DNA from 3 places in the Actinomadura sp. NEAU-AAG7 genome. Region 1 is predicted to be linked to each of the others. Evidence: riboswitches for the same ligand, from Rfam matches in the RefSeq annotation. Region 1 holds a riboswitch; each other region holds the start of a gene.

What was found. Region 1 has a riboswitch for cyclic di-AMP ahead of KLI87_RS00880 (hypothetical protein). Riboswitches for the same ligand answer to the same signal wherever they lie in the genome.
Region 2: another riboswitch for cyclic di-AMP. It lies ahead of KLI87_RS16175 (basic secretory family protein); the one in region 1 lies ahead of KLI87_RS00880 (hypothetical protein).
Region 3: another riboswitch for cyclic di-AMP. It lies ahead of KLI87_RS38325 (C40 family peptidase); the one in region 1 lies ahead of KLI87_RS00880 (hypothetical protein).

The regions. Positions count from the first base shown of each region.
Region 1 covers NZ_JAHFZY010000001.1:185,315-196,777, forward strand. The annotation lists gene purF (amidophosphoribosyltransferase) at 1-810, opposite strand, end outside; gene KLI87_RS00865 (sterol carrier family protein) at 2,369-2,818, opposite strand; gene KLI87_RS00870 (serine/threonine-protein kinase) at 2,969-4,987, shown strand; gene KLI87_RS00875 (S8 family peptidase) at 5,261-6,430, shown strand; cyclic di-AMP (ydaO/yuaA leader) riboswitch at 6,596-6,756, shown strand; gene KLI87_RS00880 (hypothetical protein) at 6,760-7,710, shown strand; gene KLI87_RS00885 (hypothetical protein) at 7,878-8,444, opposite strand; gene purL (phosphoribosylformylglycinamidine synthase subunit PurL) at 8,555-11,463, opposite strand, start outside.
Region 2 covers NZ_JAHFZY010000003.1:339,019-350,481, forward strand. The annotation lists gene ctaD (cytochrome c oxidase subunit I) at 1-808, shown strand, start outside; gene KLI87_RS16160 (cytochrome c oxidase subunit 4) at 812-1,222, shown strand; gene KLI87_RS16165 (Ig-like domain-containing protein) at 1,362-2,639, shown strand; gene KLI87_RS16170 (M48 family metallopeptidase) at 2,777-4,087, opposite strand; gene KLI87_RS16175 (basic secretory family protein) at 4,084-5,397, opposite strand; cyclic di-AMP (ydaO/yuaA leader) riboswitch at 5,541-5,734, opposite strand; gene KLI87_RS41000 (C40 family peptidase) at 6,035-7,000, opposite strand; gene KLI87_RS16185 (NYN domain-containing protein) at 7,287-8,669, opposite strand; gene KLI87_RS16190 (DEDD exonuclease domain-containing protein) at 8,840-10,615, shown strand; gene KLI87_RS16195 (rhomboid family intramembrane serine protease) at 10,685-11,434, shown strand.
Region 3 covers NZ_JAHFZY010000012.1:176,546-184,800, reverse strand. The annotation lists gene typA (translational GTPase TypA) at 115-1,968, opposite strand; cyclic di-AMP (ydaO/yuaA leader) riboswitch at 2,263-2,391, shown strand; gene KLI87_RS38325 (C40 family peptidase) at 2,398-3,417, shown strand; gene KLI87_RS38320 ((deoxy)nucleoside triphosphate pyrophosphohydrolase) at 3,424-3,816, opposite strand; gene KLI87_RS38315 (Mut7-C RNAse domain-containing protein) at 3,849-4,640, opposite strand; gene KLI87_RS38310 (amidohydrolase family protein) at 4,687-5,994, opposite strand; gene KLI87_RS38305 (MarR family winged helix-turn-helix transcriptional regulator) at 6,056-6,598, shown strand; gene KLI87_RS38300 (ribonuclease domain-containing protein) at 6,741-7,169, shown strand; gene KLI87_RS38295 (bifunctional lytic transglycosylase/C40 family peptidase) at 7,255-8,255, opposite strand, start outside.

The DNA of each region.
Region 1 (11,463 bases):
GATCCCCTCGGGGTCGCGCGCGGCGTACAGGGTCCCCTCGTCCATGAAGACAAGTGAGTAGGCACCCCGCGTAGCAGGAAGGATCTTCCGTGCCGCAGCCAACGGCCCCTCGTCGACCCGCGCCACCGGCTCATCGTGACCGTCATGGAGGAGCCTGGCCCCACCGTTCACCGAGGCGGCACCCTGCCCGAGGGAACGAAGATCTTCGGACGGGGCGGAAGTGTGGCCATTGTCACCACGCGCGTCCACCGCCCCGGAGGTCTCCGCGCGCTTGCCCTCGGTGGCGAGCAACGCGGCCAGCACCTCGGTGTCGCTGGTCGCGGTCAACACCCCGGGCTCCAGCCGCGCGGCGAGTTCGGGCGTGTTGATCAGGTTGCCGTTGTGGACCAGCGCCAACCCGCCCGAGTCGGTCGACCTGAAGGTGGGCTGCGCGTTCTCCCACGTGGGCGAGCCGGTCGTGGAGTACCGGCAGTGTCCGACGGCGATGTGACCACGGAGCGTGTTCAGCACCGACTCGTCGAAGACCTGGGCGACGAGGCCCATGTCCTTGAAAACGACGATGCGGGACCCGTCGCTGACCGCGATCCCGGCCGACTCCTGCCCGCGGTGCTGAAGCGCGTACAGGCCAAAGTAGGTGAGCTTGCTCACTTCTGCTCGCGACGCCTGGTCAGCGGGGACCCAGACGCCGAACACACCGCAGGCGTCCTGCGGGGAGCGGTCGGAGGGGTCGAGGTCGTGGCTCAGACGTCCATCACGGAGAGGCACGCGAACCAGTCTAGATGCCCCCTTCACCTGCTCCGATCGGCGCATCTCCTTAACCGGCCTTTACCCCCCGCACCCACCGGTTTCCCACGCCCGCAAAACCGCGGCCCCCAGAGGGGAGCAACTCTCACACCACCTCCCGAACACCGTCCCCAGCCCCCAGGCAGGCCACAAAACACAAACACCCACCACCGGCCTCACGCCCTACGCCCCGGCCAAGCCGCTCGGCCTCGCCGCCCGACCGACCTCCCCGCCCACAGCAACTCCGCGCACAGACTGACGGCACCAAGCCACCCTGCCCTGCCGCCCCACCCGGCTACGGCCCCTATCCCCGCCGATCCGCCGACGATGGCGAGCCACGCCAACTCGCTGGCCACGCATCCCTTGGGACCCTGGTCCGGCCCGACTCCCCAGACCGCAAGGCGCGAACGCCCGCCGCCGAAACCGCGCTCTGGGCCTCACGCCCCTGCCAGGAAGCTCGGGTCCCCCGCCCAGCCGACCTTCTTGCCCACAGCAACTCCGTACACAGGCGGACAGCGCCAGATCACACTGACCTGCAACCCCCCCATCTAGAGCCCCCTTGCGCACTCCGATTCCGCCCAGGCGGACGAGGCCGGGCCACGCCCGCTCGTCGGCCGCCCGCCCAAGACTCCCTGACTCACCCAGGTGCCGGGGGCAGACCCCCAGTGCCGAGACGCTCCCGTCTACTGGCCGCGAACCCTCGGCTCCCGCACAAGCTGACGAGGCCGGGCCACGCCCGCTCGCCGGCCACCCGCCCAGGACTCCCTGACTCACCCAGGTTCCGGGGGCAAGCCCCCAGCGCCGAGACGCGCCCGTCTACTGGCCGCGAAGCCTCGGCACTCTGGCTCACAGCGATTTGGGGCACGAGCAGGCGGCGTCTGACTGCGCTTGGCGGTGCTTGGCGGCGGCTGGCTGCGTCCCCACAGATCCGCAACCCCACAGCTCCGTGTCCCTGCGGCGCGCCCAGGGCGGGGTAGGCGTAGCGGCGCGGATGCGACGGCCATGACCGCGCGTTGCGTCACTGCATCTGCTGGCCGGCGTGCCTGACTTCGGCTCTGTGGCGCTGTCCGGCTCGCTCAGCAAGGCAGCATCCTGCGGCGGCGCGCTCGCGCCGGTTGGCCCCACCGCTGAGCCTTTGTCTGGAACTCCGTCCTGCTCTGCTGACGTGTTCGTGCGAGGTTCTCGCACGAACCTGGACCACAGGTAGAGGCGGCACGCCCTGCATGTCCTCGACTGTGGCGAGGAGATGTTCGCGGGACAGGCGAAGGTTGGTGTCGGGGTCGCTGGGCTGGGCTGGGCTGCCGAGTGGTGAGCACGGGGGTTGCGAGCGGTGGGCCTGGGCAGCGGCTTTGAGGGGGAGCGTCGGCTCCGGTGGTCGCGTCCGGGGTTGGGGCTTGGAGCCGCTCTGGTCCGGACGGTCTTGCCTCGGGCACCTCGCCCGATGTTCTTCCTGGCACGGTGGACCCGGGATAGAGGCGATTCCTCGGGGTGGGCGGCTGGCGTCGCGGGGGCGGCGCTCGTTTTGGCGGGGGCGCCCTGGCCTCTCCTTCCTGCTGGCGGCGTCACGTCCAGGATGTGGCGGGGGTTAGTCGGTGGGGAGGGGAAGGTGGGCGGAGAGGTCTGCTCTTGAGCCGCTGGCGCGGACGGTGCCGTTGGCTACGGCGTCGGGCCAGGTCAGGCGTCCGGTGGCGAGGGCGATCCAGGTGGTGGCGTCCATCTCGACCACATTTGCCGGTGTTCCCCGGGTATGGTGCGGGCCGTCGATGCACTGAACGGCGGCGTGCGGGGGGACGCGGACCTCCACCGACCGGCCGGGCGCGAGTTCCGCCAGGCGGTCGAGCAGGAACCGCACCGCGCCCTGGACGACCGGACGGGACGGCACGGCGGCCGCGGGACCGGCATCGAGCGAGGCCAGCACGGTGTCGAGGGCCGCGCGGCGCAGTTCGGCGGGCTCGTCCGGGCCGGTGTAGGGCGGCAGGCCGAGCGCGGCGCGCTGCTCGGTGAGGACGGCCGGGGACAGAGGTGTTCGGGGCATCGCGACCGACGCTACCGGGTCGTGGGCTAGGGCCGTCCGGCGGCACAACGCCACCGGGGCGGTAACAATGGACCCCGGTGCGAGACATGGGGGCGAAGGGGAACGGACGGCCGGGGACACGGGTCCCCGCAGGACACGGAGGTTCGTCAGATGCCCGAGGCGCTGCCCCTGCAGCCGGGTGACCCGCGAAGACTCGGCGCGTACGAGATCACGGGACGGCTCGGCGTCGGTGAGCAGGGCGCCGTCTTCCTCGGCAGGGACGCGGCCGGCGGTGTCGTGGCGGTGAAGCTGCTGCACGCCCGGCTGAGCGGGGAGCCCGTGGCGCGCTCGCGGTTCGCGGGTTCGTTCACGGCGGCGCGGAAGGTCTCCGGTTTCTCCACGGCCGCGATCCTGGACGCCGACGTGGAGGGCGACCGCGCCTACGTGGTGAGCGAGTGGGTGGACGGCCCGTCCCTCCAGCAGCTCGTGGAGGAGGAGGGCGTACGCGGCGGTGCCGTCGTCGAGCGCCTGGCGGTCGGTGCCGCGGTGGCCCTCGCCGCCGTCCACCGCGCCGGTGCCCTGCACCACGACCTGAAGCCGGGCAACATCCTGCTCGGACGGGCCGGGCCGAGGATGTGCGACTTCGGCATCGCCGGCGCCCTGGAGGCCGTCAACGCCACTCCCGCCGGACGGGTCGCCGAGGACCCCGCCTACAAGGCGCCCGAGCAGCTCAGCGGCCATGGCATCGGCGCGCCCGCCGACGTGTTCGCCTGGGCGGCGACGATCCTGTTCGCGGCCACCGGGAAGGCTCCGTTCGGGGACGATTCGCCGTCCGAGGTCATGCAGCGGATCGTCTACGACGACCCCGATCTGTCGGTCGTCCCCGAGTCGCTCCGCGAGGTGATGGCGGACGCCCTGGCCAAGGACCCCGCCCAACGTCCGACCGCCAAGATCCTGCTGGAACGCCTGCTGGACGACGGCGCGCCGCTGGCGGGACGCATGCCTTCCGCCACGGTCGCGGAGGGCCGCGCGCTCGCGTCGTCCTCCCAGATCATCGCCGGGACCGGCGAAGCGGCCGGTCAGGTGGGCTCCGGAGACCGCGTGCCCGATCCGACCGCGCCCGAGCCCGTGGTGTCCGACTCCGAGGGTTCCGGATCAGGAGCCCCCGACACCGGCTCGGCGGTGACCGCCCCTGGCGGGACGGGCATCGCCCCTCCCGCGCCGCCGTTCGGCGGTTCCGGCGGCGCGCCGGAGTCCGGCCCAACGAACCTCGGCCCCGTGCCCGGGCCGGGCGGCCCTGCGAATGCGCCCGGGCCCGGCAACTTCGGCGCCGTGCCTGGGGGTGGTGCGGCGGGGCCGTGGACGGCGAACTACGGTGCCGGGCCCGCGGGCGGTCCGCTCGTACCGCCGCGGTCACCCATGGGGGCTCCGCCTCCGCCGTCCGGAGACGCTCCCAAGAAGGACGAGCCCTCGCCGACGGAGCTCGACCCGGCGGCCTTCGAAGCGACCGCCGCGTTCTCCCCGGTGGGCGGGGGCGAGTCGACGACGGTGCTTGAGATCGGTTCACCGAACGACCAGACGGCCGCGTTCACGTCGGTCGAGCCGGACGGCTCGCACGACCGCACCCAAACGGGCCCGCACCTCATCCCGGGGCTGAAGCCCTCGCGGGAGAGCGGCGAGCAGCGGCGGTTCAACCCGGGGCTCGCACTCGGGAAGCTGCGCCGTCCGAGCAACCATGTGCTGGGTGTCGCGCTCTCCCTGACCATCGGCGTGGGGGTCGGCATCGCGATCATCGCGCTGGTGCTGTGGCCGCAGCTCAAGGGCGACGACGCCGGGCCCACGGTGGACAAGACGACCTCCGACCGTCCGGTGACCGCGATCCCGCCCTCGTTCGCCGGGACGTGGAAGGGGACGGTCGTCAACACCAACCGCAACGCCTCGTTCCCCATCGAGGTCACGTTCGAGACGGGCGGCAGGACCGCGCGGGCCGTCTATCCGCGGGAGAGGTGCACCGGAACGCTCACGCTGAGCAAGGGGACGGAGCAGACCCTCAACATGGACCTGGTCATCCCCAAACCGTGCACGAACGGCATCGTGCGCGTCCTCCGCGAACCGGACGGGACGCTCCAGTACACCTGGAGCAAGCCCGGCACCCAACTCGGCTACGCGGGCAAGCTGAGCCGCGGCTGAGGCCCCGAGCCGGTGAGTCCGTCGCACTCGCCCGGCAGGTCGCCGCTGGTGGAGGTCCCCGCGCCCTCGGCAGGGCCGCCCCACCCGGCTCCAGCGCCCGTTCGCGTGGAGGGGACGGTGTCCGGCTGTAAAGGGCGGCGTCCGGCGGCGGATCGAGGATGACCGATTTACCAGTCATGTCGTGATAGATCCGCTAAGGTTCCCCTCGGCTAGCCCCCCGGACGTGGCGGTCTGGCCTCCGAGAACGCCGTTCCCCGGGCAGAAGGAGACGTCTTGCGGGCTGTCCACCGAAGGCTCTTGCTGGTCGGCGCGGTCGTGGCGGGTGTGGGCGGCGCGGCCGCACCGCCGGTGCTCGCCGATGACCCCTCACCGTCGTTGGTGCAGGTCAGGGCGGCCGAGGGCACTCCGCTGCCCGGCCGGTACATCGTCACCCTGAAGGCGGGCGCGTCCACCGGCGACGCCGCCGAGAAGGTCGACGCGACCGGGGTGCAGAGGTTCGACGGCGTGCTGAACGGTTTCGCGGCGCGGCTGAGCGACCGGCAGCTCGGCGAGCTGCGCCGGGACAGGCGGGTCGCCGCGATCGAGCAGGACCAGGTCGTGAAGATCGCGTCCAGGACCCAGCGCGCGCCGCTGCCGTGGGGGCTCGACCGCATCGACCAGCGCGGGCGGAAGCTCTCCAAGTCCTACACCTACAGCGCGACCGGCAGCGGCGTGACGGCCTACATCATCGACTCCGGGCTCGTCACGACGCACAAGGAGTTCGGCGGGCGCGCCGCGGTCGCGTGGAAGGCGGCCGGGTTCGCCGACGGCAACGACTGCAACGGGCACGGGACGCATGTCGCGGGCATCATCGGGTCCAAGTCCTACGGCGTCGCCAAGAACGTGAAGCTGCGGGCGCTGCGCGTGCTCGACTGCAAGGGCGAGGGCTCGTTGTCGAGCCTCGTCGCCGCCGCCCAGTGGCTGCGCACGCACGCCGCGAAGCCGGCGGTCGCCAACATCTCGATCGGCGGGCCGAAGTCGGCGGCGCTCAACACGGCGGTGACGAACCTGTCGAAGTCGGGCGTGTTCGTGTCGGTCGCAGCGGGCAACGAGAACGTCGACGCGTGCCGGACGTCGCCCGCCAGTGCGGGATGGGTCATGACGGTCGGCGCGACGACCGTCTACGACAACCGGGCGTCCTGGTCCAACTGGGGCAGGTGCGTGGACATCAGCGCCCCCGGCTACGGGATCACCTCCACCTGGAAGAACGGCGGCCACAAGTCCCTCAGCGGGACGTCGATGGCCGCGCCGTACGTGAGCGGCGTCGCGGCGCTCTACCTGACGACGCACCGCAAGGCCACGTTCCCGACCGTCCAGAAATGGCTGAACGACAACTCCACCAAGAACTCCCTGGGGCACCTGCGGGGGCAGGCGAACAGGCTGCTTTACAAGGGCAAACTATGAACCTCATCACATAAGTCGGCCCGGCTCCCGGCAGGGAGCCGGGCTTCTCGGGCTTCGAGCCGTCGCGGCGGCCCGCTGGGTGTTTAATCTTGGCGGGGCGACGGACGGCCCCACCCAGTCCGATGCCATGATCGGTCGGCGCGACGCCCGGAGATCCCGGGCACGCCGGTCGGCGGGCCGAATCCCAGGGCGCGCGCCCGGGAACCGGGGACCCACCAGCCGGGACGACCCGGCCGGGGTGAATTCGCAGGCCGGGAGGCCCGCGATAGGGCGCACTCCAGCCCGAACCCGTCAGCTAACCCGGTAGGCCAACGAGGAGAGGAGCAGCCGTGGAGACCCCCACCTCCACCCTCCGGCGCGCCGCGGTGGCGCTGGTGGCCGTCGCCACCGCCGGACCCCTGGCGAGCGGCGCGGTCCCGTCCTCGGCGGCCGAGCCCTCCGCCGCCGCGCTCGCGGCCGACCCGGGCGACAGCGGCAAGTTCGGCAGGCTCAACGCCCAGATCGAGCGGCTCGACAAGGCCTACGGCGGCGACCTCGCCAAGCTGAAGGACGCCCGGTACGCGGCGAAGAAGGCGCTGGACGAGTCGAAGGTCCTCCAGTCCGACCTCAACGAGGCCCGCGACCTCGTCGCCCAGATGGCCGCGTCCCAGTACATGACGGGCGGGCAGGACCCCGCCGTCTCGATCATCACCAGCGGCAACCCGTCCGACTCGCTGAGCAACGTCAGCCTGGTCAGCCATCTGGCGCAGAACAAGGCCGCCAAGGTCGCCCAGATCCAGACGCTCGTCTCCAAGCAGGACAAGGCCCGCCAGGAGGCGCAGCAGAAGATCACGGAGTTGCAGAAGGAGATCAAGGAACTCCTCGCGCAGAAGAGCCGCATCAGGAGCCTGGTCAAGAAGTACAAGCCCGAGTCGCCGAGCGTCGGCATGGGCGGTGTGACGCCCCGCATGCTGAAGGTCAAGAACACCATCGACATGGAAGAGGGCCCGTTCCCGACGATCGGCTGCGTCCGCAGCACCGGCGACCCGCAGGACCACGGCACCGGGCACGCCTGCGACTTCATGGTGACCACCGGCGGGCAGATGGCCAGCGGCAGCGCCCAGTCCCTCGGCGACCGCACCGCCGCCTACGCGATCGCGCACGCGAGCGCCCTCGGCATCAAGTACATCATCTGGCGGCAGCGCATCTACGACCTGCGCAGCCCCGGCTGGCGCTCCATGGAGAACCGGGGCGGCGTGACCGCGAACCACTACGACCACGTCCACATCTCGGTCTTCTAGCCGGACTCCTGTCAGGGGGGCTCGGTAGGGTGGCGCGCATTGGAGACCGGTCTGAGCACCCGTCAGGGTCCGCGGCTCAGGGAGGGTGGGTACGGAACCGCTCCCGGATACGTCCCGGAGTCGGCAGAATCCCGTGACCCCGCCCTCCTTCCCGTCGCCGGACGCGGTCAGGGAATGCCGGAGCGGTGCGGAGGGACGGCACGGTTCCGCCGGAAGGAAACGCGGCGGCGGGGCTCCACGGCCGTTCGTATGAGGGCGCGGGCGGCGCCGGGTACGGGTTCGAACACGGCGATGGCCGTGTAGTCGTCAGTGCACACGACCCACGGGTGCGTGTCCCATGTGTTCACCCCGAACGTCGCCCCCGGACGCAGATGCTGGTACGGCTGGCGTTCGCCGTCGAAGTCGATCCAATAGATCCACACGTGGTCGTCGCGGAGATTGACGAACCTCACCTGCGCCTCGGCGCCGCCGTCCTCCGAACGCGACGACCCCTCGATCGCGGGCGGCAGCGGCTTCAGTTCGGCCGGGCCCTTCCTCGACCGGTGGCCCTGCGCCCAGCCGAGTCCGGTGGCGGCGAGCGTCATGGTGCCCCAGAGCGCCGCGACCCAACTGGCCCGCTCGACGCCGTCCCAGTTCCGTTCCGAATACCAGGCCAGGAAGGTCGCCAGAAGTCCGGTCATCAGCCAGCAGACCACCAGCGTCCATCGCCACCCGTTGCCCCGTCGGCCACTCATGGCTACATCGTGGATCCGTCCGGCATCCGGCTTAGGGGTTTGTCCACATGGGGACGGAACGCGAAAGGGCGCCCCGATCGGGGCGCCCTTTCGGAGCGGATTCGCCGGGGTCAGTTGGCGTAGCTCGGCAGCATGCGCTCGTGCGCCTCGCGCAGTTCGGCCAGCGGGATCGAGAACAGCTCCTGCTGCTCGCCCTCGGCCCCCCTGCCCGTCACGCTGAGCGCGTCGCCGCCCGCGACGCCGATCTGGGTGACCGGGACGCCCGCGGCCTCGCACAGCGCCGCCAGGCGCGCCTCGGCGCCGGGGCTCACGGCCACCATCGCGCGGGCGACCGACTCGCTGAACAGTGAGACGAACGGGTCGCCCGGCAGGGTGATCCGCGCGCCGAGGCCGCCGCGCAGGCACGACTCGACGAGGGTCTGCGACAGGCCGCCGTCCGACAGGTCGTGGACGGCGGTGACCAGCCCGTCGCGGGCGGCCTGGATCATCACCCCGGCCAGCGCCGACTCCGCCTTCAGGTCGACCAGCGGCGGCAGGCCGCCCAGGTGGCCGTAGACCACGTGCGCCCATTCCGAGCCGCCGAACTCCTCGCGCGTCTCGCCGAGCAGCGCGATCGTGGCGCCGTCGGAGGTGAGCGACATGTTCACGCGGCGGCGCACGTCGTCGTGGACGCCGAGGACGCCGATGACCGGGGTCGGGTTGATCGGGGTCGTGCCGGTCTGGTTGTAGAAGCTGACGTTGCCGCCCGTCACCGGGACGCCGAGGTACTGGCAGGCGTCCGCCAGGCCCTCGACCGCGCGCGCGAACTGCCACATGACGCCCGGGTCCTCGGGGGAGCCGAAGTTGAGGCAGTTGGTGACGGCGAGCGGGCGGGCGCCCGTGGCGGCCACGTTGCGGTAGGCCTCCGACAGCGCGAGCTGGGCGCCGGCGTACGGGTCGAGGCGCGTGTAGCGGCCGTTGCCGTCCAGCGACAGCGCGATGCCCAGGCCGGACTCGTCGTCGACGCGGACGACGCCCGCGTTGTCGGGCATCGCCAGCACCGTGTTGCCGAGCACGTAGCGGTCGTACTGGGACGTCACCCACGTCTTGCTCGCGAGGTTCGGCGAACCGGCCAGCCACAGGACGGTGCGGCGCAGCTCGTCCCCCGAGGTCGGACGGGTCAGCCGCCCCGGCGTGTCGGACTGGAGCGCGCCGAGGTCGTGCGGCGGCGCGTACGGGCGCTCGTACACCGGGCCCTCGTCGGCGGCGGTGCCCGGCGGGATGTCGACGATCGTCTCGCCCCGCCAGGTCATGACCAGCCGACCGGTGTCGGTGACGGTGCCGATGACCGTCGCCGGGATCTCCCAGCGGCCGCAGATCTCCATGAAGCGGTCGACCTTGTCGGGCGTGACCACCGCCATCATGCGCTCCTGCGACTCGCTCATGAGGATCTCCTCAGGGCGGAGCGTCGCGTCCCGCAGCGGGACCGTGTCGAGGTCGACGTGCATGCCGCCGGTGCCCGCGGCGGCCAGCTCGGTCGTCGCGCACGACACCCCGGCCGCGCCGAGGTCCTGGATGCCGACCACGAGGTCCTCGGCGAACAGCTCCAGGCAGCACTCGATGAGCAGCTTCTCCATGAACGGGTCGCCGACCTGGACGCTCGGCCGCTTCTGGTGCGACTCCTCGTCGAAGGTCGCCGAGGCCAGCACGGACGCGCCGCCGATGCCGTCGGGGCCCGTCGTCGCGCCGAACAGGATCACCTTGTTGCCGGGGCCCGGGGCGATCGCGCGCTGGATCTCGTCGTGCTTCAGCACGCCCACGCACAGCGCGTTCACCAGCGGGTTCTGCGCGTAGCAGGCGTCGAACACGGTCTCGCCGCCGATGTTGGGCAGGCCGAGGGAGTTGCCGTAGCCGCCGACCCCGGCCACCACGCCGGGCAGCACCCGCTGGGTGTCGAGGGCGTCGGCCGGGCCGAAGCGCAGCGAGTCCATGACGGCGATCGGACGCGCGCCCATCGACATGATGTCGCGGACGATGCCGCCGACGCCGGTCGCGGCGCCCTGGTAGGGCTCCACGTAGGACGGGTGGTTGTGCGACTCGACCTTGAACGTGACCGCCCAGCCCTGGCCGATGTCGACGACGCCCGCGTTCTCGCCCATGCCGACGAGCAGCGCGTCGGTCTTCGGCGCCTTGTCGCCGAACTGGCGCAGGTGCACCCTGGAGCTCTTGTAGGAGCAGTGCTCGCTCCACATGACCGAGTAGATCGCCAGCTCGGACGAGGTGGGGCGGCGGCCGAGGATCTCGCGGACCCGCCGGTACTCCTCCTCCTTCATGCCGAGCTCGGCATAGGGCTGAGGACGCTCCGGAGAGGCGGCGGCGATCGCGACGGTGTCGGTGCCCGGCTCGACCGGGACGACCGCGGGCTGCGGCCCGGTGCCGGGACCGGGGCCGAACCCGGGGCCGTCGACCACGGGCTGCGGACCCGTGCCCGTGATCGCGGGCTGCGGGCCGGTTCCCGGCCCGTTGACGGCGGGCTGCGGGCCGGTGCCCGGACCGTCGATCGCGGGCTGCGGGCCGGTGCCCGGACCGTCGATCGCGGGCTGCGGGCCGGTTCCGGGGCCGTTGACGGCCGGGTGGGGGCCCGTTCCGGGGCCGTTGACCGCGGGCTGCGGGCCCGTGTTCGGTCCGACGGCCGGCTGCGGGCCGGTTCCGGGGCCCTCGACGGCGGGCAGCGGGCCGGTTCCGGGGCCGTTGACCGCGGGCTGCGGGCCCGTGTTCGGCCCGTCAGACCCGGTGATGGGCTGGACGTACTGCGGACCGGTCCCGAGGGCCGGCTGCGGGCCCGTCCCCAGCGGCCCCTGGGCCAGCGGATCCGACCCGGGGTCGAGGGACGGCTGCGGACCGGTGCTCACCACGGGCTGCGGGCCCGCACCCGTGCCGACGACGGGCTGCGGGCCGGTGCCGACCGCGGGCTGCGGGCCGGTGCCCGAGACGCCCGGCGCGTCCGGCACGGAAGGCTCGGGTGCGCCCGACCCGTTCA
Region 2 (11,463 bases), on a different contig from region 1:
CTACATCGGCCTGGTGTTCGCGACGATCAGCATCGCGGGCCTGTCGGTCACCGTGTGGGCGCACCACATGTTCGTGACCGGCCAGGTGCTGCTGCCGTTCTTCTCCTTCATGACGTTCCTCATCGCCGTGCCCACGGGGGTGAAGTTCTTCAACTGGGTGGGGACCATCTGGCGAGGGCAACTGACGTTCGAGTCGCCGATGCTGTGGTCGCTGGGCTTCCTCGTGACGTTCCTGTTCGGCGGCCTGACCGGCGTCATCCTCGCCTCGCCGCCGATGGACTTCCAGCTCTCCGACTCCTACTTCGTCGTGGCGCACTTCCACTACGTGGTGTTCGGCACCGTGGTGTTCGCGATGTTCGCGGGCTTCTACTTCTGGTGGCCGAAGTGGACCGGCAAGATGCTGAACGACACGCTCGGCAAGGTCCACTTCTGGATGCTGTTCATCGGCTTCCACGGCACGTTCCTCATCCAGCACTGGCTGGGCGCCGAGGGCATGCCGCGCCGCTACGCCGACTACGCCAGCGAGTTCGAGGGCCTCAACCAGGTCTCGACGGTCTTCTCGTTCATCCTCGGGCTGTCGATGCTGCCGTTCTTCTACAACGTCTACATCACCGCGAAGAAGGGCAAGCGGGTGATGGTGGACGACCCGTGGGGCTACGGCTCGTCGCTGGAGTGGGCGACCTCGTGCCCGCCGCCGCGGCACAACTTCAACTCGATCCCGAAGATCCGCTCGGAGCGCCCGGCGTTCGACCTGCACCACCCGCACGTGGGTGCCAAGGGCGAGCTGTCCGGGGCGAAGGGGGAGTAGCCGATGCGCGTCCAGGCGTTCATGTTCTACGGGTGCGCGGTCTTCTTCCTCGCCACCGACATCGTGTACTGGCTGTGGTCGGGTGACTGGACGGGCACCACCGCGCTCGCCCTCGCCATCGGCCTCGCCGGGCTCATCGGGTTCTACATCCACTTCACCGTCCGGCGCCTTGAGCGGGCCAACAACGGCCCGCTGTACGAGGACGACCCGGAGGGCGACATCGCCGACGCTGCGGGCGAGCTGGGCTTCTTCAGCCCGCACAGCTGGTGGCCGCTGTTCCTGGCGCTGTCGGCCGCGTGCGTGGCCCTCGGCGTGGTGTTCGGCTGGTGGATGGTGATCCTCGGCGGTGCCGCGGTCATCATGACGACGATCGGTCTGGTCTTCGAGTACTACCGGGGTCATTTCGCCCACTGAGCAGTAAAAGAAGCCCAAGAGGGGCCGGTACCGACATTTTTGTGGGTACCGGCCTTTTCATCTGGGCGTCGTTCCGGCTTCGGGGGCTGGGCAGACGATTCTCTCGCCCAGCGGGGACGACCGGGGGGCTACCGTGCGCGTGGGCGGCTCAGGACCGAGGGACCGAGGAAGGCGCACCGCCGCGCTGCTGACCTGCGCCGCCGTCGCGGCGGGCAGCGCGGCCGGGTGCTCAGGAGGCGGCGGGGCGAGGGACGACGACCTCGGCGTCGCGGTGACGCCGGGCGGCGGCGCCGTGCTGCGGCCGGACGGGCAGATCGCCGTCCGCTCGCGGGGCGGCACGATCGAGAACGTGACGGTGGCGAGCGGCGGGTCGGCGGTGGAGGGCGTCCTCAGCGCGGACCGGAGCCAGTGGCGTTCGCGCTGGACGCTGGACCCGGGCCGCTCGTACACGGTGAACGCGACGGCCGTCGGCCGGGACGGCAGGAGCCGGACGGTCAGCAGCCGGTTCGCGACCGCCCAGGTGAGGTCGACGAGCGCGATGGGCCTGGACGCGCCGTCCGACCGGGAGACGGTCGGGATCGGCATGCCGATCATCTTGAAGTTCGACAAGAAGGTGACCGACCGGGCGGCGGTGGAGCGGGCGCTGGAGGTGCGCTCCGACCGGCCCGTCGAGGGCGCCTGGCACTGGTTCGAGGGCGACGAGGGGCCGGAGGCGGTGTTCCGTCCGAGGCAGTACTGGCCCGCGCACACGAAGGTGAGCTTCCGCGCCCACCTGTCCGGGGTCCGCACCGGCAAGGACGTCTACGGCGTGAAGAACTACGGCGTCGACTTCAGGGTCGGGGACGAGCACGTCTCCACCGTCGGCGAGGACAACCACAAGATGGTGGTGAGGTTCAACGGCCGGAAGGTGAAGACGATCCCGACCAGCATGGGGCGGGGCGGGGCCCGCAAGTACACCACCACCAACGGCGTCCACCTGGCGATGGCCAAGAAGGACCCCACGGTGATGACGTCGGAGTGGGAGGGCTGCGGGCCCGGCTGCGCCGGCTACTACAGCCTGACCGTCTACAAGGCCGTGCAGATCTCCGGCAGCGGCGAGTACGTCCACAGCGCGCCCTGGTCGGTGGGCAGCCAGGGGCACGACAACGTGAGCCACGGCTGCATCAACATCAGCCCGTCCAACGCCGCGTGGTTCTACCGCCACGCCTACCGGGGCGACCCGGTGACGGTGACGGGCACGAGCCGGGAACTGGAGCCCGACAACGGCTGGGGCTACTGGCAGCTCGGCTGGAACGACTGGGTGAAGGGCAGCGCGCTCAAGCGCTCGGTGACGACCGCGCCGCGCGTGGACGCGGCGACCCTGTCGGCCCAACCCGGTTCCGGCACCCCGGCCCGGCCCGGCGCGAAGGGCAACTGACCGCACACCACCGCAAGCGTTGCGATCGCGTCCGAAGGCAGATGCGAGCGAAGCGAGAGTCTGATCGCGAAGCGAGCCGCCAGGCGAGGTCGGAGCGATGCCCGCGATCGCCGCGTGGCCCGTTGAAGGAAGGCGCCCTAGCGCCTGACGCCGAGGGGCGCGCCATGGATTCGCTCCCAGTCTCTCGCCATGGCGATGCGGTCGGGGGCGGACGGGTGGGTCAGCCACAGGAGGTGTTCGAGGGCGTCGGGGCTCAGGTCGGAGATGTTGCGGACGGCCAGCTCGTGCTGCATCGACACGAACGTGGACGGGTCGCGGGTGAGGTCGAGGGCGTGCGCGTCCGCGCGGGCCTCGATGCGGCGGCTCACGAGGTTCTGGACGGGCATGCCGATCTGCGTCCCCGCCGCGACGAGGGCGAGGACGAGGGCCAGCGAGCGCGGGTTCACGGCCGTCCGGACGTCGGAGTCCTCGGCCGGGGGCACTCCGGCGCGGCGCAGGAGGCGCGGGGAGGTCAGCAGGAGGTACAGCAGGCAGACGCCCCCCGCGACGGCCAGGGCGCCCACGAGCGTCCCCCACAGGACGTCGCCCCGCTTGGCGTGGCCCAGCTCGTGGCCGACGATCGACTCGATCCGCGGGCGCGGCGAGCGCAGCAGCGTGTCGTACAGGACGATGCGGCGGGTGGAGCCGAACCCGGACACGTAGGCGTTCAGGGAGGTCGTCCGGCGGGAGGCGTCGGCGACCAGGACGTCCTTGACCGGGACGCCGTCGCGGTCGGCCATGGCGAGCAGGTCGCTGCGAAGCCGCCCCTGCGGCAGCGAGTGGAACTTGTTGAACACCGGCTCGACGGCCACGGGGTAGAGGAAGGAGACGGCGACGACGAGGAGGAAGCCGCCCGCGGCCGCGCCCGTCCACCAGTAGCGGGGGAAGCGGCGCATCACCGCGTAGAGCAGCAGCAGCGCGACCGTGTAGATCACCCAGGTGACCGCGAGGGACTTGAGCTGGTCGAGCAGCCACTGCGGCCAGGACTGCGTGGACAGCCCGTAGCGGCGCAGGACGGACTCGCCCCACAGGTCGAACGGCAGCCCCGCCACCCGCAGCAGCGTCGTCAGCGCGACGGCGGCGGCCATGACGCGCAGCGGCCACCGGCGGACGCGCGCCGTCGTCCACCCGATCAGCCGCGATCCGGCCGGGGTGAGGCCGAGCGCGAGCACGAGCACGAGGCCGACGAGGAGGCCGGCGTAGGCGGGCGGGTTGAGGGCCGAGTCGAACGCGCGGGAGCGGGCGATCTCGGCGGCGGAGAAGTCGGCGGACGGGTCGGCCTCCACGCGGCCGCCCGGCACGCGCCCGGGGAGCGGGTTCCACGGCGTGGTGAGCGCCAGGACGGCGCCGACCGCGGCGAACAGCGCGGCGGCGGCGACCGCGGCCGCGATCCGGGGACGTCGGCTCAACGGAGCTCCTTCTTCAGGTAGTCGCGCCACAGGGCGGTGAGGCGGTCCCGGGTGAGGCCGAGCGCGTCCCGCAGCGCGGCCGCCTCGGAGACGCGCCCCGCGGCCCGGTACAGCCGCACGAGCGTCGCCTCACCGTACCGGTCCGCGATCATCCGGCAGGCGAGCCAGGCCTCCTGGTAGGACTGTGAGAGCCGCGGCGAGGCGCCGGTGAAGGCGGCCGCGTCCGGCAGCGCGGCCGGGAGGCGCCCGGCGGCCACCTCGCGGGCCAGCTCCCCGGCCGCCGACCGCACCGTGATCTCGGTCCCGGAGTACCCGACGTAGTCGGCGAAGCCCTCGATCAGCCACAGCGGGGTGGTGCGGTCGCGGGCGCCGCCGGTCGCGACGTGGGTGAGCTCGTGGGCGAGGACGACGTCGCGGCCGAGGGCGTTGAGGCGTCCGAAGGTGCCGGGGGAGATGATGACGCGGTCCTCGCCGGGGCCCTCCCCGGCCGGCGGGGCGACGGTGGCGAGCGCCGCGATCGCGCCGAGGTCCTGGCCCTGCCCGGCGAGCGCGGCCGCCAGCCGCGCGTCGGCGGGGACGAGCGCGACGGCCCGCTGCGCCCAGCCCCGGCCGACCACCCGGGTGACGACGGGCACGGCCGCGTCCAGGCTGCGCGCGAAGCCGTCCAGCCCGGACGCGTCCCCGACGACCAGGCACGACCGCCCGTGCACGGCGGTCAGCGGCCCGCCGTCCCAGATCTCGGCGTCGTCGGCGAGGCCGTGGGACGTGCCGTCGCCGACGATCGTCCAGCCGCCGGAGCGGGGGGCGAGGGACAGGTAGCGGGCGCGGGCGACCTCGTGCCGGTCGAAGCCCTTCAGCCTGTAGCGCACCTCCGCGCGGACGACCGTGACCCCGGACGCGGCGTCGGTGTGCTGGGTGTCGACGACGCGCTCGCGCCATCCGTCCAGGGGGAGGCGGCGGAGGTTGTCGTAGAGGCCCGCCTGCGCCTGCTGGAACGCGGCGGGCGCGGAGCCGACGGTGGCCAGGAAGGCGGCGCGGTCGCCCCGGGAGACGGCGCGCGCGCGGTTGGCGAGGATGTCCCCGGCCGCGTCGGGGTGGAAGGAGCCCGCCGCCCTGGTGGCCTTCGCGGACGCGGCGCGGCCGTCGCCGGAGCGCGCGTGGACGAGGCCGGCGGTGCCGGCGAGCAGCAGGGCGGCGCCCCCCGCGCCCAGGCCGAGGATCCCGCGGCGGGAGAGGGAGGCGTCCTGTGGAACGCTCCGCGCGGCGTCCGGTGCCGCGTCGTGTTCCTCCTGGCCGGGGCCGTCGGTCATGCGCGTGATCCTATGCAGGACGTCATGAGCGTCGTGGAAGCCGCCCGGGAAAGGGCCGGGCGCGGCCGCGCGCTGAATCGGCGGCCACGCCCGAGGGGCCCGCTCGCAGGCGGGCCGTGGCTTGTTCGGGGGGTGTGCATCACTCCTTCTTCCAAGACGCCTACCGGGTTAGCTGACGGGTTCGGGCGTGGAAGTGGCCCTACGGCGGCTCTCACCTGACGGGAGGGACGCGCCGATTCACCCCGGGGACCGGTGTGCCCGTCCGGAAGCGGACTCCCGGACGCCGGTCGATTGGTTCCCCGGCTCCGCGCGGGCGCGGACTCGGCGTTGCCTCACCGGACCCTGGGGCACCGTCGTGGCGCGCGCTCAGCGCCATGCACGCGTCGGCGTGCGCACGATCGGCCGGGTCCGGCCTGAAATCGGGGGACGGCACGTGGAGCGCGCCGCCGGACGCGGCGCCTGGACGGGGCCGCGCGGGGGCCGTGACGCCTGGTGGGCGCCGCGGGGCTCGGGCGCCTGGCGGGTGCCCGAGTGGTGCAAAGGTACCAAAGGCCCATCAGAAGGCAAACCCCCCCAAAATCAACAACGGACCAGGTCAAAGCCTGGTCCGTTGCCGATATGGCGGGGGGATCGTCGCTCAGGGACGTCCCGCGCCGTAGTAGTTGGAGACGTAGTACCCCGACGAGATGTCGGCGATCCGGACGACGTCGCCGGTGTGCGGGGCGTGGATCATCTTGCCGCCGCCCACGTACATGCCGACGTGCCCGAGGCTGCTGAAGAACACCAGGTCGCCCGGCTGGAGGTCGCTCTTGTCGACCCGCTTGGTCGCCGCGAACTGCGAGTTCGTCGTGCGGGTGATGCTGACGCCCGCCGCGCCCCAGGCGCGCATGGTCAGCCCGGAGCAGTCGAAGGAGTTCGGGCCCGCCGCGCCGTAGACGTACGGCTTGCCGAGCTGGGCGTAGGCGTAGTTCAGCGCGGTGCGCGCCGAGCCGCTGGCCGGGCCGTTGTAGGTCCCGCCCGTGCCGCCGCCGCCACCGGACTTGCTCGGCGACTTCTCGCCCAGCTTGGCCAGCAGCTTCTTCTGCTGCTCGACCTGCTTGTCGAGCTCCTTCTTCTTGTCCTTCAGCTCCTTGGCCTTGCCCGCGACGTCGTCGTAGGCGCTCTGGGCCGTCGCCCGCTCCCGGCGCAGCCGCTGGGTGGCCGCGAGGAACTGGGTGAGCTGCGAGCTGCGCTCCTGCGACAGGTGCGTGAAGACCGCCGCCTGGTCGAGGATCGCCTGCGGGTCGTCGCTGCCGACGAAACCCGACACGTCGGTGGTGTTGCCGTTCTTGTACGCGGCGGCCGCCATCTGCGCGATCGCGGAACGCTGCCGCTCGAACGCCGTCTCCTCGCCCTTGCTCGACTTCTTGGCGGCGTCGAGCTTCTTCTTGGCGATCTTGAGCTGCTCGTTGACCTTGTTGTACTTCTCGACGTTCTGGTCAACCTGCTCATTGAGCTTGGTGAGCTTCTTGCGCACGTCCGCCGCCTTCGGCTTGGGCGCCGCGTGCGCCACCACCGGGGGGAAGGCGAAGGACGCCGTCGCCGCGAGGCAGGCCACTGCCACCACGCGACGGGCCGCGCCACCAGGCGCGCGATGTCTCCGCCGGTCACGCGATTGCGCTGAGGCCCCGATGAGATCACTGGCCACGGTCGAATTCGCCCCTCTCGCTCCACGACGTCAGCGGACGACATTAGCGAGGCACAACAACCGTCACAACCGAAACATCACATCTTGATTGACTTATCCCGCGTACGTCCACTTTCCGTGATACCAAGATCACCGACAGTCGGAACGGGGTTCGCGCAGGTCACAAGCGGTTCAGCGGGGGCAGAAGACGGCCGCCGGCGGGTCAGGAGCGGCCGAGGCGGCGCAGCAGCAGGGTGGACGGCGCGGGGCGCGCACCGGCGCGGCGCGCCGCGTCCGCGACCTCGCGGTCGGCCGACACCACCACGACGGCCCGGCCGGGCGGCTCGGCCCGCACCAGGTCGCCGATCAGCTCGTCGGCGGTCTGCCCGGGGTTGCTGAACAGCACCCGCACCCCGCGCGGCGCCCCGACGGGCACCGGCGCGTCCAGGTCCGCGCCGTCGAACACGCACGTCACCTCGGCGCGGGTCTGCGCGGCGAGGCCGCCGAGGCCCGACACGAGGCGGTTGCGCTGGTCCGACAGGGGCAGCTCGCCGTAGCCGGTCTTGGTGACGTTGTAGCCGTCCACGACGAGGTGGACCTGCGGCAGCGTCAGCAGCTGGTCGAGGAGCTGCGGGTCGCTGTCGGACAGCACGCGGCCCGGCAGCGCCCGGTGGGGCTCCTGCGCGCCGACGACGTCGGCCGGGCGCCCGATCGTGGAGGGCAGCGCCAGCTCGGTGCGCACGCCGCGCGCCGCGTCCACCAGCGTGTCGAGCAGCATCCGCAGCCGGACGTCGTCGACGTTGCGGCCCTCGCGCGCGGCCCGCTTGGCGGCCTCGGCCGCCGCCTCGGCCTGCGCGGCGCGGGCGCGCAGCTTGCGCAGCTCCTTGTCGGCGGCGGCGGTCGACTCGCGCGCGGCGGCCAGCTCGCGCTCGGCGCCCGCCGCGAGCAGCTCGGCGCTCGCCTGCGCGTCGCGCGCCCGCGTCCGCGCCTCGTGCAGCTTGCGGCGCAGCTCGGCGATCTCGGCCTTGGCGCCGCGCAGGTCGGCGCGCAGCTTCTCGACCTCCCCGGCGCGCGCCGCGCGGGCGGCGGCCAGCTCCTCGCGCAGCGCGGCGAAGCGGCGCTCGGCCGCCTCCTCCTCCGACGCCGACACCGAGCGCTCCAGCTCCGCGCGCGCCGCCTCGACCAGCCCCGTCCACCCGGGGGGGCGCAGCAGGTAGGCCAGCACCGCGACGCGGACGGGGTCGGCCGCAGGCGGGACGTCGCCGCCCTCCACCGCCTCCACCAGCTCCGGCTGCGCCTCGCGCGGCGGCCCGGCGACCCGCCGCCGGAACCCGTCGTCCTTCTCCAGCAGCGCGGCGATGTGCTGGCCGGCGAGCTTGGCGCGCTTGCGCCGCTCGAACCGCGCGAACCGGCGCAGCGGCATCGGCACCTCGTCGATCGGCAGCGCGCCGATCAGCTCGGCGGCCGCCTCCACCACGCCCTGCCGGACGGCCTCCGGCAGAGGCCCGCCCAGCTGCTCGGGGGCGCCTGGGCTCGCTTCGGGGCTGTCGATGGTCCCGCTCCTTCCGGGCTTGCCGCCGGTGGGCCGAGTGTTCCCGAGCGCCACACACCCTAACCAGCGGGAATGCAGGGACGGCCTGCTCCGTGCAGGAGATCGGCCGGACGCGCCGAACCCCCGAGCCGTCCCCCGTGGCCCCCACCCGGCGGGACGTGCCGGCGCGGGACCAACCCTAGCGGCCCGGACTTCTGTCGGTGGCGTCCTCTACGGTCCCGGGCATGACGGCTGCGCACGTCCAGGGCACCCTGGACGACCTCGGTACGCCCCTGTCCGGCGTCACCTTCGTGGTGGTCGACCTGGAGACGACCGGCGGCTCGGCGGCCGACTCGGCCATCACCGAGATCGGCGCGGTGAAGGTGCGCGGCGGGGAGGAGCTCGGCGAGCTCGGCACGCTGGTCGACCCGGGCGGGCCCGTCCCGCCGTTCATCACCGCGCTGACCGGCATCACCACCGCGATGGTGACCGCCGCCCCCCGGATGGACTCGGTGCTCCCCGCCTTCCTGGAGTTCGCGCGCGGCAGCGTGCTCGTCGCCCACAACGCGCCCTTCGACATCGGCTTCCTCAAGGCGGCGTGCGCCGAGCACGGCTACGCCTGGCCGAGGTTCACCGTCGTCGACACCGTCGACCTGGCGCGCCGCGTCCTGTCCAAGGACGAGGTGCCCAACTGCAAGCTCGGCACGCTCGCCCGGTTCTTCCGCACGGCGACCGAGCCGACGCACCGCGCCCTCGCCGACGCCCGCGCCACCGTCGAGGTGCTGCACGGGCTCATCGAGCGGCTCGGCTCGTTCGGCGTCACCTCGCTGGAGGAGATGCGCGGCTTCGCCAAGGCGCCCACCCCCGAGCAGCGCCGCAAGCGCCACCTCGCCGACGACGTCCCGTCCGCGCCGGGCGTGTACCTGTTCGAGGACGCCGCGGGCGAGGCGCTGTACGTCGGCAAGAGCGGCGACCTGCGGTCGCGGGTGCGCAGCTACTTCACCGGGTCGGAGACGCGGCGCCGCGTCCGGGAGATGGTGGGGCTCGCCGAGCGGATCCGGACGATCGTGTGCGCGACCGGCCTGGAGGCGGAGGTCCGCGAGCTGCGGCTGATCGCCGAGCACAAGCCCCGCTACAACCGCCGCTCGAAGTTCCCCGAGCGGGCGCTGTGGCTGAAGCTCACCGCCGAGCCGTTCCCGCGGCTGTCGATCGTCCGCGAGATCCGCGACGACGGCGCCCGCTACCTCGGCCCGATCTCCTCGCGGCGGCAGGCCGAGGAGGCGCGCGCCGCGCTGCACGAGGCCGTCCCGCTGCGGCAGTGCACGCAGCGGATCACGCTGCGGCTGGTGGAGGCCGGGCGGCTGCACGCCTGCGCGCTCGCCGAGATGGGCCACTGCGGCGCGCCCTGCGACGGCAGCGAGGCCTTGGAGGACTACACCGCCCACGTCACCGCCGCCCAGGAGATCATGGAGGGGGACGCGCGCCCGGTGGTGGCCTCCGCGCGGGCCCGCATCGACCGGCTCTCGCGCGAGTTGCGCTACGAGGAGGCCGCCGCCCAGCGCGACCGGCTGGCCGCGTTCGTGCGCGCCGCCGCGCGCGGGCAGCGGCTCACCGCGTTCGCGCGGCTGCGGCAGCTCGTGGCGGCGCGCCCGGCCTTCGACAACGGCTGGGAGCTGGCGGTCGTGCGCTACGGGCGGCTCGCGGCGGCCGGAACGGTCCCGCCGCGCGCCGACCCCTGGCCCTACGTGCACGCCCTCACCGCCACCGCCGAGACGGTCTTCCCGCCCGTCGGCGGCGCTCCCGGAGGCGTACCGCTCGGCACCGCGCAGGGCGGCGGCGCGACCGCCGAGGAGATGGAGTGCGTGCTGCGCTGGCTCGACCTGCCCGGCGTCCGCCTCGTCGAGGTGGACGGCGAGTGGACGTGCCCCGCCCACGGCGCCGAGGGTCTGCGCGGCTGGATCGACAACGCCTACGCCGCCCACGACCCGGAGTCGTCCGGGCGGAGCCGCCCGCTGAGGTGACGGCGGCTACAGTGACGGGCGAGGTCCCGGTGGTGGGCGCCGGGTGACGGAGAGGACGTCGAACACCGCATGGCCGTGCCTCTCTACGACAGCCAGCCCGCGCGGCGCGTCCCCTGGGTGACCTATCTGCTGGTCGCGGCCAACGTCGTGGTGTTCCTGCTGACCCCGATGTCCAACTTCGCCACCTGGTACGGCGAGGACCGCGCCCGCGAGTGCGAGGCGGTGCGGTTCAGCCACGAGTACGGCGCCGTCCCGAAGGAGCTGACCACCGGCGTCCAGCAGCCGCTCCCGGCGGACGCCGTCGAGGAGTGCGGCCCCGCCCGCTTCGCCAAGCATCCCTGGACGTCCGCGTTCACCTCGATGTTCCTGCACTCGGGCGCCCTGCACCTGGTGGGCAACCTGGTGGCGCTGTTCGTCGTCGGCGCGGGCGTCGAGGACCGGCTCGGACGGCTGCGCTACCTGCTCGCCTACCTGCTGTTCGGCCTCGTCGCCGTCTACGGCTTCGCCTACACCTCGGCCGGGTCGACGGTGCCGCTGATCGGCGCGTCCGGCGCGATCGCGGGCGTGATGGGCGCCTACGCGATCCTCAACCCGCGCGGCCGCATCGTCAGCTACGTCCCGCCGGTGATCGTCGTCCGGCTGCCGGTGTGGGTGGTGCTCGGCTACTGGTTCGTGCTCCAGTGGCTGTCGCTCGGCGACGAGGAGAGCGACGTCGCCTACACCGCGCACATCTACGGCTTCGCCGCCGGGGTGGTCTTCGCGCTGCTGGCCCGCCGCGCGGGCCCCGCGCGCCGCCCGGTGGCCCTGAGCAGAGGCTGAGCGGCCGCCCGATAGGGTTGGGGCATCCG
Region 3 (8,255 bases), on a different contig from region 1:
CGGCCGTGAAGCTTGGCCCGCCGGAACGCTTGGTCTTCGGATCGCCTGCGGTTCGGATCGCCGGGTTCGCGGACCGGCCGCCCGGCCGGTCCGCGAGGCCGGCCGGTCGTCAGGTCAGCCTGCGCGCTTGGTGCGGGCGCGGGTGCGCTCGCGCTCCTTGGCGTCCAGGACGACCTTGCGGATGCGGACGGCGGTCGGGGTGACCTCGACGCACTCGTCCTCCCGGCAGAACTCCAGGGCCTCCTCCAGCGACAGCAGCCGGGGCGGGGTCAGCCGCTCCAGCTCGTCGCCGGTCGAGGACCGCATGTTCGTGAGCTTCTTCTCCTTGGTGATGTTGACGTCCATGTCGTCCGAGCGGGAGTTCTCCCCGACGATCATGCCCTCGTACACCTCGGTGGTCGGGCCGACGAAGAACGTCCCGCGCTCCTGGAGGTTCGTGATCGCGTACGCGGTCGCGGCGCCGGCGCGGTCGGCCACCAGCGACCCGGACGGACGGGTGCGCAGCTCCCCGAACCAGGGCTCGTAGTCCTCGAACACGTGGTGGGCCATGCCGGTGCCGCGCGTCTCGGTCATGAACTCGGTGCGGAACCCGATCAGGCCCCGCGCCGGGACGAGGAACTCCATCCGGATCCAGCCGGTGCCGTGGTTGGTCATGTGCTCCATGCGCCCCTTGCGGACGGCCATGAGCTGCGTGACCGCGCCCAGGTGCTCCTCGGGGATGTCGACGGTGAGCCGCTCGACCGGCTCGTGCTTCTTGCCGTCGACGATCCGGGTGACGACCTGCGGCTTGCCGACGGTCAGCTCGTAGCCCTCGCGGCGCATGTTCTCCACGAGGATCGCGAGCGCCAGCTCGCCGCGGCCCTGCACCTCCCAGGCGTCCGGGCGCTCGGTCGGCAGCACCTTGATCGAGACGTTGCCGACCAGCTCCCGGTCGAGCCGGTCCTTGACCATCCGGGCGGTGACCTTGGTGCCCTTCTCGCGGCCCGCCATCGGCCCGGTGTTGGTGCCGATCGTCATCGAGATCGCGGGCTCGTCCACGGTGATCAGCGGCAGCGGGCGCGGGTCGTCGGGGTCGGCGATGGTGTCGCCGATCATGATGTCGGGGATGCCGGCGATCGCGATGATGTCGCCGGGCCCGGCCTCGTCGGCGGGCTTGCGGGTGAGCGCCTCGGTCATCAGCAGCTCGGTGATCCGCACCTTCTCGACGCTGCCGTCGTGGCGGCACCAGGCGACGGTCTGGCCCTTCTTGATCGTCCCGGCGTGCACCCGGCACAGCGCGATCCGGCCGAGGTAGCTGGAGGCGTCCAGGTTGGTGACGTGCGCCTGGAGCGGCGCGTCCGGGTCGTAGGAGGGCACCGGGATCGCCTCGGTGATGACCTTGAACAGCGGTTCCAGGTCCTCGCTGTCGGGCATGGCGCCGTCGGCGGGCTTGTTCATCGAGGCCCGCCCGGCGCGCCCGGAGGCGTAGACGATCGGGAAGTCGATCTGGTCCTCGTCGGCGTCGAGGTCCATGAACAGCTCGTAGGTGTCGTCCACGACCTCGTCGATGCGGGCGTCGGGACGGTCGGTCTTGTTCACGACGAGGATCACCGGCAGCCGCGCGGCCAGCGCCTTGCGCAGCACGAACCGGGTCTGCGGGAGGGGGCCCTCGCTGGCGTCCACGAGCAGTACGACGCCGTCCACCATCGACAGCCCGCGCTCGACCTCGCCGCCGAAGTCGGCGTGGCCGGGGGTGTCGATGATGTTGATCGTGAGGCCGTTGTGCCGGACGGCGGTGTTCTTCGCGAGGATCGTGATGCCCTTCTCACGTTCCAGGTCGCCGGAGTCCATGACGCGGTCGTCGACGTCCTGGTTCTCGCGGAAGGCACCGGACTGCCAGAGCATGGCGTCGACCAGCGTCGTCTTGCCGTGGTCGACATGGGCGACGATCGCGACGTTCCGGAGGTCATCGCGCGTGGAGATGGGCATGCGGGCTCGCCTTGCGTGAGAGTTCGGGAGTCGCCGCAGACGCGCGGCACCCCCCATTCTACTTGGCCTCGCGCGCGGCCCCACCCCCGCAAGGGGTTCCGCCCGTCACACCGGGCCTTTCCGGGGGGTGTGAGGGGCCGTCCCTCCACGGGAAACCCCCGGGAGGCCCGCAGGAGAACGGCGCGGATTGGCCAACTTTGCCGATCCTTTGTAATCTCCCTGAGATCCGGCCGTCCGGAGCGCCCCACCCCCCGGGGCCTGCGGCCGGAGCGCCGAGTCCGCCGCGGCGGGGCCTGTGAGCACGGGCCGCGCGGCGCGGAGCCGGGGACCCAGGATCCCCCGGGGTGAATCGACCTCGTGTCGTAGGGCGCCTCCTGGCCCGAACCCGTCAGCTAACCCGGTAGGCGCGCAGGGAGAGGAGAAACCGGCTTGGCAGCCGATTCCCACCGGCGGCGGCGCCGCACGCCCGTCGCCGTCGCGGCCACCACCCTCCTGATCGGCCTCGGCACCACCGCGCCGCTCGCCGCGCACGCCGCGCAGCCGTTCGGCGCGCCGAACGGCGCGCCCGCCCCGACGCCGCTGCCGACCTCGGAGAAGGGGCTGCGGCAGAGCCTGGACGCGCTGAACACCGAGGCGGAGAAGCTCACCGAGCAGTACAACAAGGCCCGCGTCGACCTCGACCGGGCGAGGAAGGCCGAGCAGGCCGCCGCCCGCGCCGCCGCCACGCTGGAGGCGCAGACCGCGCCCGCGCGCGAGCGGCTCGGCCAGATGGCCGCCGCGAACTACATGAACGGCGGCCCGAGCGCGATGTTCGGCGTGAGCGGCTCGTCCGAGGGGCTGTCGGCCGGGGCCTACCTCACGCAGAGCCAGGCCGGCGCCGTGGCCGCGCTGCAGAAGCAGATCGACCGGGCGAACCAGGCCAGGCGCACCGCCGAGGCGAGGACCGCGCAGGTCCAGCAGGCGGCGGAGCGGGCCAAGGCCGCCCGCGAGGCCGCCCGCCAGAAGGTCGCCGAGGTCACCAAGCGGCTCGACAAGCTGACCACGACCCACGTCAAGGACCCGCGCACCGGGCTGTCGGCCACGATCCAGGGCTCGGGCCTTCCGGCCAAGATGACCCGCAAGGCCCTCACCAAGCTGGGCTCGCCCTATGTGTGGGCCGCCGCGGGGCCGACCACGTTCGACTGCTCCGGCCTCGTCGTCTGGGCCTACGCCCAGGTCGGCAAGCCGGGCCTGCCGCACTACACCGGCGACCTCCTCGCGATGGGGCAGCGCGTGTCGCGCGGCTCGCTGCGCTCGGGCGACCTCGTGTACTTCGGCGCCAGCGTCCACCACATGGGGATCTACCTCGGCGGCGGCAAGTACCTGCACGCCCCGCAGACCGGCGACGTCGTCAAGATCTCGAACCTGTCCGACCGCTCCGACTTCGCCGGGGCGAACCGCATCACCTGACGCGGGTCACGTCGTCCGCTTCAGCAGCCTCTCCAGCTCGTCGATGACGGGACGGTCGCCGGGCAGCCAGTCGACGTCGTAGAGCTCGTCCGGGGTGAGCCAGCGCAGCGCCAGGTGCTCCAGCGCGCGCGGCTCACCCTCGACGATCGCGGCCGTCCACACCCGCAGCAGGCTGCGCCCGCTGAGCCGCCAGTCGCCGCCGACCCGGCGGTCCAGGCGGATCCCGATGTCGAGCTCCTCCCTGCACTCGCGGACGAGGGCCTCCTCGTCGCTCTCCCCCGGGTCGACCTTGCCGCCCGGCAGTTCCCAGCCGCCCGCCATGTGCGCCGGCTCGGCGCGCTGGGCGCTCAGCAGCCGCCCGTCCGAGATGATCGCTGCACCCACCACGACGAGGTCGATCGCCACCAGCCCCCTCCGGCTCTCCGTTCACTTCATTCTGAGACGGTCGCGGGGGTGGGCCCGGTTCCGGTCGCGCCGTTTCCGCCGGGACGAGCGTCCGCGACGACGCGCGCCGCGTCCCGGACGATCTCCTCCAGGTGGCCGCCGTGCGCGCCGCGCCAGTACACCTGCCCGCAGTCCACGCACCGCCCGTAGACGTCGTAGCTGCGGCGGGTGCCCGCCTCCAGGTCGCGCTCGACGTCGCGCTTGTCGACCTCGGCGAGCGGGCCGTTGCAGGCGGTGCAGCGCGTCCAGGGCGCGAGGACGGGCGCGAACCGCTCCAGCAGGTCGCGGAGCTGGTCGTCGGGGCGCGAGCCGCGCACGTACGCGCCGAACCACAGCGCGCGGCGCCGCAGAAGACCGCGGTCCTGGGTGAGCAGGACGCGCCGCTCCTCGTTGGCCTGGACGACGAGCGCGGGGTCGTCCATGTCGTTGTGGTAGGCGGTGTCGAGCCCGAGCAGCCGCATCCGCCGCGCGAGCGTGCCGAGGTGCACGTCCAGGAGGAAGCGCGGCGCGGCCTGCCCGGGCTCCAGCGGGACGGGCTGCGGGCGCGGGACGGCCTCCACCAGCACCTCCTCGCCCGCGTGCGGACGGGCGGACGGCGCCACCCGCTCCCCGCGGACCGTCATCGGCCCGACCTCGGGCAGCGGCACGCCCAGCGACTCCACGAGGTGCCCCAGCGTCGAGGTCCCGTCGTAGGCGACCCGGCGGGCGGACTCGCGCCGCGTCGCGGGCAGGAACATCAGCAGTTCGTCGGCGATCCGGATGCGTATCTCGGGCTCCACGCCGTCAGCATGCCACGCGGCCCTGGCGAATCCCTCCGGATTATCGTCAGGCGGCCGTGAGGCGGCCGGCCGACGACTCCAGGGAGGCCAGCAGGGACGGCACGTCCTGCCCCAGCAGGACGCCGCCGCGCTTGACGATCCTCCCGGCGACCAGCACGGTGTCGACCTCGCGGGTCCCCGCGTACCGGACCACCGCCGCGATCGGGTCGTGGGCCGCCGCCATCCCCGGCGTGTCGGTGCGCAGGACGACCAGGTCGGCCTGCTTGCCGGGGGCGAGCGACCCGGTGACGCCCGCGAGCCCGGCGGCCTCCGCGCCGCCGATCGTCGCCATCCGGAGCACGTCGGACGTGGTGAACCCCATCCCCGCGCCGTCCGGGCGGCCGCGCTCCAGGACGTGGGCGGCGCCCATGACGCCGAACATGTCACCGGGGCCGCTGACGACGGTGTCGGCGCCGAGCCCGGTCGGGACGCCCGCCGCGAGCGACCGCCCGGTGGCGACGGGACCGAGGCCGAGGGCCGCCTCGACGCCGGGCGTGACCGAGACCGTCCCGCCGGAGGCGGCGATCCGCCTGAGGTCGTCGCCGGTGAAGTGGTTCGCGTGGACGTACATCGCCCCCTGGTCCATCAGCCCGTGGTCGACCAGGAACGCCATGCCGCGCTCGGCGCTCTCGGCGCCGTGGCCGCCCATGTGGGTGGTGACCGGGAGGCCGAGGTCGCGGGCCACCGCCCACTCGCGCAGCGCGCGCTCCGGGCTCGTGAGCTCGGGGCCGAGCGCGGCCATCGCCATCGTGAGGAGGCCGTCCGGGACGTCGAAGTAGGCGTCGCGGACGCGGGCCGTCTCGGCGGCGAGGGCGTCGAGGTCGCCGCCGCCGAAGTAGCAGAAGCCGAACACGGCGCGCGCGCCGGACGCGCGCAGCGCCGACACGCTCGCCTCGGCGTACTCCGGGCGGAGCTGGATGTGCGACCAGTCGACCACCGTCGTGACGCCCGAGTCGAGGCACTCCAGGGCGCCCGCGAGCGTCCCGGCGTACACGTCGTCCGCGGTGTGCCGCGGGGCCAGCACGCCGAGGACGCGCTCCACGTAGGCGGGCAGCGTGCCGTCGGGCAGGGCGGCACGGATCCCCGCCTGCCAGACGTGCCGGTGCGTGTCCACGAAGCCGGGCAGCACGATCCGGCCCGACGCGTCGATCACCTCGGCGTCCGCCGGGAGGGGCGCGGCGGCGGAGGAGGCCAGGTCGGGGCCGACGGCGGCGATCCGCCCGTCCTGGACGAGGACGTCGGCGCGCCCGAGCACGGTGGGCGCGGGGTCGGTGTCGATGACGAGGCCGTCGCGCAGGAGGTAGGTCGATGTCATGCCAGAAAGCTTAAGGAAAAGCTTTTTAGAAAGCAACTTGGTGAGCGAGTATTCTCGGCGTGTGCGCGACGACGTTTCCCCGAGTGCCTCCCCCGACGCCCCCGGGGACGAGGTCGACGCGATCGCGCGGGAGTGGCGGCGGAGCGGGATCTCCGAGCCGCTCATCGCGATGCTGGAGGTCGGCAAGCGCGCCCAGCGGATCGGCGCGCTCGTCCAGCAGGCGCTGCGCGACGGCCTCGCCGAGTACGGGCTGACCTACGCCGAGTTCGAGGTGCTGACCGTGCTGCACCGGGCGGGCCCGCCCCACCGGCTTCGCCCGAGCGACCTCACCGGCCCGGCGCTGCTCACCTCCGGCGGGACGAGCAACGTCCTGCAGCGGCTCCAGAAGGCCGGCCACGTCGAGCGCGAGGCCGACACCGCGGACGCGCGGAGCCGGTTCGTCCGGCTCACCGAGGACGGCCTGCGCGTCACCGAGCGGGGGATGGAGATGTCCGCCCGCGTGCACGAGGAGATCATGGCGGGGCTGCCGCCGGAGACCGTGCGGGCTGCGGCCGACGCCCTCCGCGACGTGCACGCGGTGATCGGCCGGCGCCGCTTCCGCTGACCGTCCGCGTCCCGCCGGGCGTCGTCCAGGGCCGCCCCCTCCTCGGATCGATGCCGAACCGGCGGTGACGCCATCGGCAACATCCCCTGAATTGCCCCGCTTCGCCGTGACGGGCGGGCCTCCGCCGGGTGACACTCACCGCATGAACACCCCCCGCTACTCCACGTTCCGCCGCGCACTGCTCCTGGTCCCCCTGCTCGCCGCGGGGCTGGCCGGGCCCGCCGCACAGGCCGCCGCCGTCCCGGGCCCGGCGGCCGCCGTGTCCGTCCGCGTCGAGGCGATCGCGCCGATCTGCGAGACGCGGCTCCCCGACCAGGCCGACGACACCATCGCCCTCATCGACCGGGGCGGCCCCTACCCCTATCCGCAGGACGGCACGGTCTTCCAGAACCGCGAGGGCCTGCTGCCGAAGGAGCCGAAGGGCTTCTACCACGAGTACACCGTCAAGACCCCGGGCAGCCCGGACCGCGGCGCGCGCCGCATCATCACCTCCGGCGACGAGGGCCACGACGGCATGTACTGGACCGCCGACCACTACCGCACGTTCTACGACATCGACTTCGGCTGCTGACCGCCCCGGAGGCGCCCTGGCCCGTCGCGGAACGGGCCGGGGCGCCGCGGCTCGGGGACGGCCCCCGTCCGGGGCTGGGCCCGGGTTACTGGGCCGCCAGCTGGGAGACCTTCTGCTTGAGGTCCTTGCGCGCGAGCGGACGCGTCGTCCCGATCCAGTTGGCGCGCTTGTAGGGCTTCACGCCGATGGCCGGGACGCACGCCGAGCAGCTCGCCACGATCATCTTGCCGCCGCCGATCACCATCCCGACATGGCCGGGGTTGTTGGCCGAGGTCCCGGGCCCGGAGTTGAAGAACACCAGGTCACCGGGCTGCTCCTTGCCCTTGTCGATCTTCACGCCGAACGGCCACTGCTCGAACGTCGTGCGCGGGATCGCCAGCCCGACGGACCGGTAGGCGGCCTGGAGCAGGCTGGAGCAGTCCCACGCGTCCGGACCGTTCGCGCCGAACACGTACGGCTTGCCGCGCTGCGCCAGCGCGAACGAGATGATCCGCTTGACCAGCTCGCCGGCGTTGGCGGGCAGGTCGTTGTCCTGGCACTCGACGCCGTTGGACTGGACGATGTCGAAGTCCCCGCCGACGTACTTCTTCGCCCAGTCCAGGACGAGGTTCACGTAGTCCCACGAGTGGTTGTACATGAAGATCGCGGTGCGCATCCGGCGCGGGGCGCCGTTGTGCTTGAGGTAGGCGGCGGCGGTGGGGATGGCGTCGGCCGGGTCGTAGCGGTTCTTGCGCCCGTCCTTGTTCCCGTCCACCGCGAACGCCTTGAACGTGGGGTCGAGGAACTGCATCGGCCCGCCCGCGCCCGCGTAGTTCTCGCCGCTCTTGACGCCCGGCAGGTTGGAGGTGCCGTGCCCGGTCTCGACCTTCCCGATGCCCGCGAGGACGTTCCACGGGATGCCGTACCGCCCCCCGGCCTTCTTGTAGAGGTCCAGGTAGTCGGCGGGGATCGCGCGGGCGCCGGTCGCGGCGGCCGGTTGCGCGCCCGCCTGCGCCACGTCCACGCAGCCGCCCGCGCCGCCGCCGAACACGAACTGGCCGCCGCCGAACAGCACGGGCACGAACAGCATCGCCATGAACAGCGTCG